4 regions of the Shigella sp. FC1967 genome follow, and region 4 is predicted to be linked to each of the others. Evidence: predicted binding sites of a transcription regulator. Region 4 holds the regulator's gene; each other region holds the start of a gene.
The links. The regulator CRP, encoded in region 4, controls carbon source genes, mostly activating them, when cyclic AMP is high. The targets are predictions, from matches to a motif close to ATGTGANNNNNNTCACAT.

Region 1 (3,195 bases), on a different contig from region 4:
CGGCTAGAAGCATCTAAACCGATATCTTTTTCTAGCCACGTATCCACATTACCGTAATGCTGATTAATACTCGCCAATGCTGTTTGCAGAAACTCTTCTTGTACTGAATAAACATAGGCAAATTTATCAACAATGGTATCACTCATTGTTTTGGCATGTTCTTCTAAAAGATAAGCGCGATAAGGGGCTAATGTTTCATTGGTAAGCAGATAATCTTCCATCACCATATCTAAAGATGCACCAAGCGCAAATAGCACTAAAGCAGAACCAACACCTGTTCTGTCTTTACCTACCGCACAGTGTTGCACAATCCCCCCTTTATCTGGTTGCTTTAATAACATAGCTAATTGTTTATAGGCAGGATTATTAATAGGTAATAATCTATATAACTGAAACATAAAGGCTTTTGCATCAAATTGCTCAAGTATTTCAGGTGTCAGTTTTTCAAGGTTTGCAGAAACTTCTTTAGATAGTGGGTTTGCAGGGGCATGATAATATTGCGCACCGTCCCAGACACGGTCTGGTTTATCAACGATTTCGCCAGTATCACGATAATCAATGATTTGAAAAAGATTTTTATCAATGAGCAGAGATTGGTCTGTATTGGTTAATCGATCAAGTGAACCAGAGCGAAAGAGCATTCCAGGTTTAATAATACCACCGTTACTCAATTTTTTACCGCCTAAATCACGAAAGTTAATTCCGCCGACTAAAGGCAACACAGAAGGATGTGCTTGTAAGATATCAGTCATAATGCCTCTTCTCATTGTTGTATTGTTAAGACTTCAAAGACCTTAACAGAAATCAGCGACTGTTAACACATTGACTTGATGAATTACCATACAAAAAAGCCCTTAATACCAAGGTATTAAAGGCTTTTATATTTGATTAAAAAAAACTTATTTCATTAAAATACGCGCGGCTTCAATAACGATACCTAACGCATTATTTTCAGTTTTCTTCAGTAATTCTGCATCTGGGATCTCTTGCTGAGTACGGTTTACGATAACACCTGCAACCATACCCGCACGTAAACCTTGGCTTGCACACATTGTCAATAATGTGGCTGACTCCATTTCATAGTTCATTACGCCCATTTCTTGCCACTCTTTCATCGAGCCTTTGAAACGGCGAACAACGCGACCAGTATAGGTGTCGTAACGTTCTTGCCCTGGGTAGAATGTATCGGAAGATGCAGTAACCCCTACGTGTACAGTTGAGCCATTGTCTTTAGCGGCTTTGTACAGTGCGTTCATACATTCAAAATCAGAAACCGCAGGGAATTCCATTGGTGCGAAATGTAAACTTGCGCCATCTAAACGAACCGCAGCAGTCGTCACAAGAATATCACCTACATTGATATGCTCTTGAATTGCACCCGTTGTACCAATACGCAAGAAAGTGCGAATACCTAACTGTGCTAATTCTTCAACCGCGATAGAGGTAGATGGGCCACCAATACCTGTTGAGCAAACAATGACAGCTTTGCCATCAATTTCACCACGCCATGACGTGTATTCACGTAAAGAAGCCAGATGAACTGGGTTATCCATTAATTTTGCAATTTTTTCAACACGCTTAGGATCACCTGGAACAATTGCTAAAGTGGCACCCTGTAGGTCATTTTTGGTTAAACCTAAGTGAAATACATCAGACATATCGGACTCCTCAATGGGACAAAACCAATGATCATTAAATTAAAAGTTACTGTATCAGTTTTCCAGACCTTTTTAGTGATCATAATCACTCACAAGGCACCAAAAAAAGTAACAATTTCATAAAAATGTGACAGTTATCACAAACAGGAATATCGAATAGCTACACTGTGGCAACATTCTCGGTATCGTGACTGGAGTAATAAAATCCTTCTTTCTCTTCTTACTTAGTCGGATAAATATCACTTGAGTATAGATGAAAATAATGACTTCACGTACACTACTCGCCTTTAAAATTAACATCTCAGTATAACGTAATACTACGTTAATAGTTATCGGAGCAAGCATGAGCTTATTTAACCAAATCGCAAGCCTGTTGGGTGGTGAGAAAATTAATCAATTCAAAACAGTACTCGAATGGGTAGAAACCCAAGGGGGAATTGAAGGCTTGGTTAAACAGTTTAACAGTGCGGGATTAAGCGATTTGATCCAATCTTGGATTGGCACAGGCAGTAATTTACCCATTAATGCAGAGCAGATCGTACAGGTTTTTTCATCCCCAGTGATTAATGAATTGGCTGCAAAGATAAATATGAATACCGCCGAAGCCTCTGATATGGCAGCACATTATTTGCCAAAATTGGTTGATAAACTCACCCCTGAAGGTGTTATTCCCAAAGAGTTAGATTTAATGAGTGCCGGTATGGATATGCTTAAAGCAAAAATCTTTGGTGGCTAATCAATAGATTGATCGATGGCTAGGGCTCTATTGTATCTTATTCAATCAAGCGCAATAGCCATCTTTATCGCTATAATCAATGACCTAATCACCGCATTAAAGCGTAATTAGAGAATACCTTCCTCAATCAATGCCTCATGAAAACGTTGTTTTTCTTCTTCTGTTGCTTGAATTCGCGCTAAAGGAACATCTAATACATAAGGAATACTTTGTTGGGGCTCATACACCGCCAAAACATAAGTTTTACCTTCCATTTCTAATGTAATTGGTGGCGTTTTCTTATTACCTGAATAAGTAATTGAAGTCTCTTTTCCGGCAACATTCGTTTTATAGGTAGCAATAAATTGTTTATTACTGACAACAACTTTAGCGGGAATTGCCGTTAATTTTAAAGGCTTGGTTCCTACCGAAAGCAATGCTTTTTTAACTTTATTGCTGATCATTTGACGATAAATAAAAAAGAACACACAAAAAGCAAATAATGCAGTAAAAACGAAATGCACTAATCAGGCGTAACCAAATATTATCAATTGCCACATCAACGGTCATTTTAGTCAGATCGTTTCCATCCGCGACGGGTTCAACCAATATATCTTTATTGCCAAAATCAAGAAAAGTAAAATTACGTGAAACCTCGTTACCCTCATACCGTAAGTCAACACTACAATTAGTTAAAATAAAGAGTTTTGAACGACAAGAGCCATCAACATCGGCATTAATAAACACTGGATTTTTACTAATTTGATAATCATAAACAACATTAGGAATTTGATAAGCACTAAATACTGTCATCCCTAACAT
Region 2 (3,195 bases), on a different contig from region 4:
AAATGGGGATTACCTGTTAGCGATGCCGTAAAACTTTGTACAGGTAGCAAAGCAGTACTTGAATTTTATCACCATATAGAAGAAATCCGCCCTAATTTAGGTTTTGATATTGATGGTGTTGTTATCAAGGTTGATGATATTGCACTACAAGAAGATCTGGGTTTTGTATCAAGAGCACCGCGTTGGGCTATTGCTTATAAATTCCAAGCTCAAGAACAAATGACGATTATCAAAGATGTCGAATTCCAAGTAGGGCGTACGGGAGCTATTACACCTGTTGCACGTTTAGAACCGGTTCAAGTTGCAGGTGTTATTGTGAGTAATGCAACGTTACACAATGCTGATGAAATTGAACGCTTAGGGATACGCATTGGTGATACGGTAGTTATTCGTCGAGCAGGTGATGTTATTCCTCAAGTTGTCAGTGTGATTGAAGAAAAACGCCCTGATAATGCTCGAGAAATTGTCTTTCCAACACATTGTCCTATTTGTGATTCTGATGTCGAGCGTATTGAAGGTGAAGCGGTTGCACGTTGTACTGGTGGCTTAATTTGTGGAGCGCAACGTAAAGAAGCACTTAAACATTTTGTTTCACGTCGAGCTATGGATGTGGATGGAATGGGAGATAAAATTATCGACCAACTGGTTGAGAAAGAATATGTCAAAACACCTGCTGATCTCTTCCGTTTGGATGAAAAAATCCTATCGGGTTTAGAACGAATGGGTGAAAAATCAGCTAAAAAATTGATTGCTGCTTTAGATAAGGCTAAATCAACGACATTTGCACGTTTTATTTATGCATTGGGTATTCGGGAAGTCGGTGAAGCAACGGCAAGTGGATTGACAACATATTTCTCAACCCTTGATGCATTACGACATGCAGATGTTGAAGCGCTAAAGTCCGTCCCTGATGTGGGCGATGTTGTGGCTAAACATGTCGTTAATTTCTTCCAAGAAGAACACAATAGAATGGTCATTGATCAATTGATCAATGATGCGGGTATTACATGGCAAGCACCTGTTATTGTGGCGCATGAAGCGGGTGATAATCCTTTTGCAGGTAAAACCGTTGTGTTAACGGGGTCACTTTCACAGCTAACACGCGATGAAGCAAAAGACAGATTAGTGGCATTAGGCGCAAAAGTGAGCGGAAGTGTTTCTAAAAAAACTGACATGGTCATTGCGGGTGAAGCGGCAGGCTCTAAGTTAGTGAAAGCTAACGAGTTAGGGATAACCGTTATTGATGAAGATGAAATGATACGATTACTTGATCAATCGAAATAATCATTCTAATATTTAATAAATGCTACTGGGAAAACCTTCTCAGTGGCATTTTTACTTAAGTTAAATTTACATTTAATGTTTCTTAAGTCACTTTCAAAGTGTGATCAATCTATCTTATTTAATAAATAGTGTGTATGCAGTTTCATGAGATTGTGACAATAGTCACATCTTAATGTTACGCGTTACATAAAATGCTCTACAAGATTTATTTTTATTTTTGGAGCATGCATGTCCTCTATCATTCACTTCGTTTTAGCACTCGCCGTTATTGGCGCATTAGCATTCGTTGCGAGTAACAACCGCAAAGGGATCCGTCTGCGTTATATCGTGCAGTTATTAGTTATTGAAATCGCATTAGCATGGTTCTTCCTCAACTCTGATGTTGGTGAAGGCTTTGTTCGTGGCTTCGCTGGATTATTTGATCACTTATTAGGTTATGCCGCACAAGGTACTGAATTCGTATTTGGTGGCATGATGAAAGGTGGTTTAGCATTCTTCTTCTTGAATGTTTTATGTCCAATTATCTTTATTTCTGCATTAATTGGTATTCTTCAACATATCAAAGTATTACCTTTCGTGATCCGCATTATCGGTACTGTGCTTTCTAAAGTGAACGGTATGGGGAAATTGGAATCATTCAACGCAGTAAGCTCATTGGTTCTTGGTCAATCAGAGAACTTTATTGCCTATAAAGATGTATTAGGCAAAATGTCTCAGCGTCGTATGTACACGATGGCTGCAACAGCAATGTCGACAGTATCCATGTCGATTGTTGGTGCATACATGACAATGTTAGATCCAAAATATGTTGTTGCTGCTTTAGTACTGAATATGTTCAGTACCTTTATTGTTCTTTCTGTGATTAACCCATACTCTGTTGAAAATGAAGAAGAGATCCAAATGGGTAACCTACATGAAGGTCAAAGCTTTTTTGAAATGTTAGGTGAATACATCTTAGCAGGTTTCAAGGTTGCATTAATTGTTGCAGCAATGCTGATTGGTTTTATTGCATTAATTGCTGCTGTGAATGCGATTTTCAGCATGATTTTTGGTATTAGTTTCCAAGATTGCTTAGGTTATGTTTTCTATCCATTAGCATGGGTTATTGGTGTACCAGAGCAAGATGCATTACGTGTTGGTAGTGTTATGGCAACTAAATTAGTGTCTAACGAATTCGTTGCGATGGGTAGCTTACAAGATATCGCCGCTGAAATTTCACCGCGTTCTGTTGGTATCTTATCTGTATTCTTAGTTTCATTTGCTAACTTCTCTTCAATTGGGATTGTTGCAGGTGCAATTAAAGGCCTAAACGAAGTTCAAGGTAACGTTGTTTCTCGTTTCGGTCTGAAATTACTGTTTGGTTCTACATTAGTTAGCTTCTTATCAGCCGCTATTGCAGGTCTGTTTGTTTAATCTCTGAAGATAAAACAGATAGCATGTGAATAAAATAACAATGTAAACTGAGTTACACGTTAATCAAGTAATAGAAAATCAACAGTACCTTTGGGTACTGCTTTTTTTATCTTTAAATTACCTTATAATCGATTCTATCCCTACAATGATAGCACGGTAGATAACATGTTAGAAAAACAGCACCTTATCGATATAGCAAACACACAAATGCCATTTGGTAAGTATAAAGGACGTATGTTGGTTGATTTGCCTGAAGAGTACTTATTGTGGTTTGCAAAGAAAGGTGAGTTTCCTGAAGGTAAGCTTGGTCAGCTCATGGAGATGACCTTAGCCATTAAAATTGAAGGTTTAGAAGGGCTATTAAAGCCATTAAAGCGGTGACGTTAATGATTATCCATACCTGATTTTTCAGGTGTTAATGCATTAACAATTTTCTGACTTAATTCAATAAATAATGTTTGTTCTCCGAGTGTTAAACATTCACTTATTTTCTCAGCG
Region 3 (3,195 bases), on a different contig from region 4:
CTAATTCACTTGGGTTATCAATTTTATAACCGTGATTAACATTATCCATCAATAGTGATGTGATGTTGAGATCTTTCGGACCAAAGCTATCAGGTAAATAATCACCCAATGTTGCCATTTTTCTACCCGGTAACTGAATTTGAATGTGGGTGCCGCTGTTCAATTCGTTCATAAACTGGCGACAATGACCACAAGGTGTATAGTTAACGGTAACGGAGATCAAGCGAGATTCACCTTGTAACCACGCATGAGTTACAGCGCTTTGTTCAGCGTGAACAGTTTGTTGTAGTGGGGCACCTGAAAATTCCATGTTGGCACCAAAGTAGAGATTACCACTTTCACCACGAGCAATAGCACCAACATTAAAATGAGATATCGGTGTCACTGCACAAGCAGCCGCGACGGGTAAAAGTGCGAGGGCTAAGGCATCATCATTACATTGTAACTGTGTTTTTATGGCATTGACTTGTTCTGCCGTGAACATTGCTGGAAATTCATCCTGCTCAAGATAAGGAACAAGTGCTTGTTGTAACTGAGGGGATAAATCTGACCAAACTGCCTGAAAACGCGTATGCATACATGAGTCTCCCATTAATCTTTCTGTATTATAAGATTCTAGGCATTTTTACTCATTCTTATATGTGATGAAAATCATATTTTCAATGAAACAATTGCAACAAATTCATTAATTGGGAGATGTATCTCAAATTTATAGTAAAATCCCCGAAATAAATTTAATAAAATCGGGGATTTAAGAATGAGAGAGTAAGAAATAGATTAACTATAAAGGTGCAAAATAATAGGAAAGATAAATGGTGCGGTAAGGGAAGTAATAATCCCGCATGTCATTAATGCCAATGAACTATACGCACCTTCAATATAATCGACTTCTGCCGCTCTTGCGGTTCCTACTGCGTGAGAAACCGTACCCATAGCTAAACCACGAGAAGCATGAGTAGGAATTCGTAATATCTTAAATAACGAATGACCAAAAATAGCCCCTAAAATACCCACGGCAATAACACATGCTGCACTGATGGCAGGAATACCACCAATAGAATCTGCGACGGCCATTGCAATCGGTGTTGTCACTGATTTGGGTAAGATTGATGCGGCAATTTCAGGTGTTGCACCAGCCCAGAATGCAATAGCTGTTCCACTGACCATCGCCGCAATACTACCTATAAAGCAAATACTAATTAATGATTTCCACTGTGCGCGAATTTGGTGTAATTGCTGATAAAGCGGTATAGCTAAAGCAACAACAGCAGGTTGTAGTAAGTCATTTAAAATACGACTACCTGCAAAATAATTCTCATAAGGTATTTTAGTTATTAATAAAATAGGAATAATCACCACAATAGCAATTAAAAGCGGATTTAAAATAGGCAATTTAAATCGGGTTGCAAGCTTTCGGGCTAAGTAAAAAATAAAAATACTTAAAGGTAGTGACCACCAAATATTCATCAATATGGCTAACATTTTTTCTTCTCACTTAACGCTTTATCGTCGTCTTTCTCTTTTGTTTCAACAATATCTTCAACTTGGTCTGGTTTTGAACCTACGATAATGCGCTCACGATGAACGTAGTGTGAGCAATATGCAACGAGTGCCATAACACCAAAGGTACTCACGACGCAGGCTAAAACGATAGGAAAAAGTTGCTGACTTAATAAATCATAATAGTTCATTACACCAACACCGATAGGGATAAAGAGTAATGACATATTTTTTAAGAGGATATTGGCGCCGGGTTTAACCCAACGTAAAGGGATAAGCTGGAAAGCAAGTAGACCAAAAAGGATCAGTAAGCCAACAATACTGCCTGGAACCGCGAAGGGTAGAAGGGCTGAAATAAGATTACCCGCAAAGAGACAAAGATAAAGTACTAAAAAAGATCGTAGATAATGCCAAAGTGTAATCTGCAATCGTGCCCGTTTAGATTTCATAATTAAGTGTCCCAAATCAACTAACAGAATTATCATACACCGATTTTGAAAGTGTGCTATGGATCACAATAAAAAAAGAGCGGGGCTCTAATAGAACCCCGCCATTCATTTGCTTGGTAAATGAATCTTGGTTGTTATTTCACTTGTTGACCCGGTTTTGCACCAGAATCTGGGCTGAGTAAGAAGATATCTTTATCACCAGGGCCAGCGGCCATTACCATGCCTTCTGAAATACCAAAACGCATTTTACGGGGTGCTAAGTTTGCCACCATCACCGTTAAGCGACCTTCTAACACTTTAGGATCTGGGTATGCACTACGAATACCTGAGAATACTTGGCGAGTTTCGCCACCTAAATCCAAAATTAATTTCAGCAGTTTGTCTGAGCCTTCAACAAAATCAGCTTGTTTAATTTCAGCGATACGCATATCAATTTTAGCAAAATCGTCAAACTTAATGGTTTCTTGAATCGGTGAATCTGCTAATGGACCCGTGATTTCTTTTACCGGTGCAATGGTGCTTTTTGATGCTTCAACCATCGCGTTGGCTTTATCCATTTCAATGCGATTAAACAACGCTTTGAATTTAGTGATCTCATGACCTAATAGCGGTTGTTCAAGAGCATCCCATGTTAGTTGGGTTTGTAAAAAGGTTTCTGAACGCGCTGTCAGTGAAGGTAATACAGGTTTCAGATAGGTCATCAGCACGCGGAATAGATTAATTCCCATGGTGCAAATGGCTTGTAACTGAGCGTCTTGTCCTTCTTGTTTTGCCACTACCCACGGCGCTTTTTCGTCAATATAGCGGTTAGCTTCATCAGCTAATGCCATAATTTCACGAATAGCTTTACCAAATTCACGATTTTCAAATGATTGTGCGATAGTTTCTTTCATATCAACAAAGTGTTGATAAAGCTTAGCATCATCTAAAGTATCTGCTAGTTTTCCATTGAAACGCTTGCTAATAAAACCCGCTGTACGTGAGGCAAGGTTAACGACTTTATTTACAATGTCACTGTTAACACGTTGGACGAAGTCTTCTAAGTTTAAGTCAATATCGTCAATGCGTGATGAAAGTTTTGCTGCATAATAATAACGTAGACAATCAGCATCAAAATGATCAAGATAAGCGCGCGCAGTAATAAAGGTGCCACGAGATTTTGACATTTTTGCGCCATTTACAGTGACATAACCGTGAACAAACAGATTTGTTGGTTTGCGATATTCGCTACCTTCTAACATTGCAG
Region 4 (3,195 bases):
CAGAAAGAGGACACTCACAAGAGGCGGTAAGAGATTCGGTTGTACGCTCAATGGATGATTATATTAGTTACATTATTCCTCAATTCTCACGCACACACATTAACTTCCAACGAGTTCCAACGGTCGACACTTCAAATCCTTTTTCAGCCAAAGCAATCCCGACTCTTGATGAAAGCTTTATCGTTATTCGTTTTCGAGGCTTAACCGATATAGATTTTCCCTATTTACTTGCAATGTTGCATGGCTCATTTATGTCAACAATAAACACTATTGTTGTACCGGGCGGGAAATTAGGATTAGCGATGGAATTAATTATGGCACCATTAGTCAAAAAATTATTAAATGGTGAAAAGATAAGTTAACCAAAATAGAATTTATCTCTCTAAAAATAATATCCCATTTATTAAGGGATATTATTTTTTAAATTTAAACTTTATTTTAAAATATCAAAATTAGTCAGCATTCTTTATTTCAAATGAATGTGTAATATTAGCTGCTTTTCCTAGCATTAAAGAAACAGAACAATATTTTTCTGCGGATAATTGAACTGCTCGTTCTACAATTTTATCCGTTAATTCTTTACCTGAAACAATAAAATGCAAATTGATATCAGTAAATAAAACGAGGGGCTTCTTCACGTCGCTCTGATGTTAATTTTACTTCACAATCAGTCACTTGATGACGACCCTTACGTAAAATACTGACAACATCAATAGCACTACATCCACCTGCAGCCATTAATACCATTTCCATTGGACTTGGAGCTTTATCACCCGAATTTCCATCCATCATAATTTGATGGCCAGATGAAGATTCGCCGACAAAAGATAAATCTTCAACCCACTTAACTCGTGCTTCCATTTATTTTCCCCTAAAAGATGACATAGACTAAAAGAGTACATTCTCATAATTCAACTAGCAATTAGCAAATAGGTTTATTATGCTGACTGCGTAAAACGAGACTTAATGCACTAATTGTGTTAAAAACAATATCTGCTTGATGATAGTGGTTAAGATCAATGCATTATTTTCTCATTTATTATAATCTACTCCATATTAACTTACCGTCTTCTCAGGAAGTTAATAGGTAAAGCTAGGATTTTTAAGCATGCTGTCTCAAAAAGGAACCTATCCGTTTTGAAAGGCTGCATTTAACGTACAGAGGATAACGCGAATGGTTCTCGGCAAGCCGCAAACAGACCCGACTCTTGAATGGTTTTTGTCACACTGCCATATTCACAAATATCCATCCAAGAGCACGCTGATCCACCAAGGTGAGAAAGCGGAAACACTTTATTATATTGTTAAAGGTTCCGTGGCTGTTCTTATTAAAGATGAAGAAGGAAAAGAAATGATCCTCTCCTACCTAAATCAGGGGGATTTCATCGGTGAACTTGGATTATTTGAAGAAGATCAAGAACGTAGTGCATGGGTTAGAGCAAAAACAGCCTGTGAAGTAGCAGAAATTTCCTATAAAAAATTCCGCCAATTAATTCAGGTTAACCCTGATATTCTGATGCGCCTGTCTGCTCAAATGGCGAATAGATTACAAACGACATCAGAAAAAGTAGGCAACCTTGCTTTCCTTGATGTAACAGGTCGTATTGCACAAACTTTATTAAACTTAGCAAAACAGCCTGACGCAATGACACATCCTGATGGCATGCAAATTAAAATTACACGTCAGGAGATTGGTCAAATCGTTGGTTGTTCACGCGAAACAGTAGGCCGTATTCTGAAAATGTTGGAAGATCAAAACTTGATCTCCGCACACGGTAAAACTATCGTCGTTTACGGGACTCGCTAAGTATCCCCACTCGAATAAATAATAGCCATAAAAGTGCTATTGGTATACTTGTTGTATAAACCCCATCCTCGTTGATGGGGTTTTTAGTCAATACTACCCTCTTACAAATTCCGCAATAGCCGCTTTTAATGCCACCATTCCTTCTTGTAGCTCTTCTTGGGTAATAATTAACGATGGCGTAAAACGCATCACATCGGCTCCTGCGTTTAACATCATTAAACCATGTTTGGTAGCAAGAGCCAGTAACTCTTTGGCTTTACCTTTATATTGTGGTGCCAATTGCGCACCAATCAATAAACCTTGCCCACGGATTTGCGAAAAGACATTGTACGTTTGATTAATGTCCATCAGTTCATCTACAATCCATTGATAGCGCTTTTCTACCCCCGCAAGTACCTCAGGTGTATTAATCAAATCAAATGCAGCATTGCCCACAGCACAAGCTAATGGATTTCCCCCATAAGTTGTACCATGAGTCCCTACGCCCATAGCAGAAGCTATCTCATGTGTCGTTAACATCGCGCTTAGTGGAAAACCACTTCCTAGCGCTTTTGCAGTTGTAATAATATCGGGTGTCACATCATAGTTCATATAGGCGAAAAGCTTGCCTGTACGCCCCATACCTGTTTGTACTTCATCAAGAACAAGCAGGGCTTGATGCTTATCGCACAACTCACGTAGCCCTTCCATAAACTCAGGTGTTGCTGCCGTTACCCCCCCCCTCACCTTGAATTGGCTCTAAAATGACAGCGCAAGTGTGATCGTCTATTACCGCTTTAACCGCATCCAAGTCATTAAAAGGAACATGCACGATATCTGCTGGCTTAGGACCAAAACCATCTGCATATTTAGGTTGCCCACCCACAGAGACTGTAAACAGCGTTCTGCCATGGAATGCATGGTGAAAAGCAATAATTTTCGTTTTATAAGGACTATGGCGAGTAATGGCATAATGGCGAGCCAATTTAAATGCTGCCTCGTTCGCTTCTGCGCCTGAATTGGCAAAAAAGACACGTTCTGCAAATGTATTATCGATTAATTTTTGTGCTAAACGTAATGCAGGTTCATTAGTAAAAATATTACTAACATGCCAAAGTTGTTCACTTTGTTCTTTTAAGGCTTGATTAAGAGCAGGATGAGCATGACCCAATGCTAAAACAGCAATACCACCAGCAAAATCAATATATGATTTTCCCTGCTGATCCCAAACACGGCTCCCCATCCCTTTGACAGGAATAAATTCTGCGGGTGAATAAATTGGCAACATTACCTGATCGTAAGTTGCCCTGTTGATGCTTTGCTTTGTCATGATCCCACCTGATCGTTATTCACATTCAATATGAAAATATAATCACTAAATATGAATAAAAAATCAAATGTGGTTTTGT

Region 1: a site for CRP is predicted at 1,784-1,801, ahead of udp (uridine phosphorylase). Genes of this name have one in related genera too.
Region 2: a site for CRP is predicted at 1,435-1,452, ahead of BHE89_RS23010 (NupC/NupG family nucleoside CNT transporter). Genes of this name have one in related genera too.
Region 3: a site for CRP is predicted at 2,001-2,018, ahead of BHE89_RS07665 (CidA/LrgA family protein). Genes of this name have one in related genera too.

The regions. Positions count from the first base shown of each region.
Region 1 covers NZ_MIIZ01000565.1:14,428-17,622, forward strand. Annotated here, with positions in the region: gene BHE89_RS05205 (tyrosine-protein phosphatase) at 1-752, opposite strand, end outside; gene udp (uridine phosphorylase) at 900-1,658, opposite strand; gene BHE89_RS05215 (YidB family protein) at 2,002-2,394, shown strand; partial or broken gene BHE89_RS26925 (hypothetical protein) at 2,502-3,195, opposite strand, start outside.
Region 2 covers NZ_MIIZ01001464.1:4,898-8,092, forward strand. Annotated here, with positions in the region: gene ligA (NAD-dependent DNA ligase LigA) at 1-1,284, shown strand, start outside; gene BHE89_RS23010 (NupC/NupG family nucleoside CNT transporter) at 1,513-2,697, shown strand; gene BHE89_RS23015 (DUF3820 family protein) at 2,863-3,078, shown strand; gene BHE89_RS23020 (MarR family winged helix-turn-helix transcriptional regulator) at 3,081-3,195, opposite strand, start outside.
Region 3 covers NZ_MIIZ01000621.1:7,660-10,854, reverse strand. Annotated here, with positions in the region: gene cdd (cytidine deaminase) at 1-577, opposite strand, end outside; gene BHE89_RS07670 (CidB/LrgB family autolysis modulator) at 778-1,473, opposite strand; gene BHE89_RS07665 (CidA/LrgA family protein) at 1,476-1,949, opposite strand; gene metG (methionine--tRNA ligase) at 2,084-3,195, opposite strand, start outside.
Region 4 covers NZ_MIIZ01001054.1:24,709-27,903, reverse strand. Annotated here, with positions in the region: gene BHE89_RS18240 (phosphoribulokinase) at 1-362, shown strand, start outside; partial or broken gene BHE89_RS18235 (OsmC family protein) at 453-861, opposite strand; gene crp (cAMP-activated global transcriptional regulator CRP) at 1,175-1,807, shown strand; partial or broken gene argD (bifunctional acetylornithine/succinyldiaminopimelate transaminase) at 1,901-3,116, opposite strand.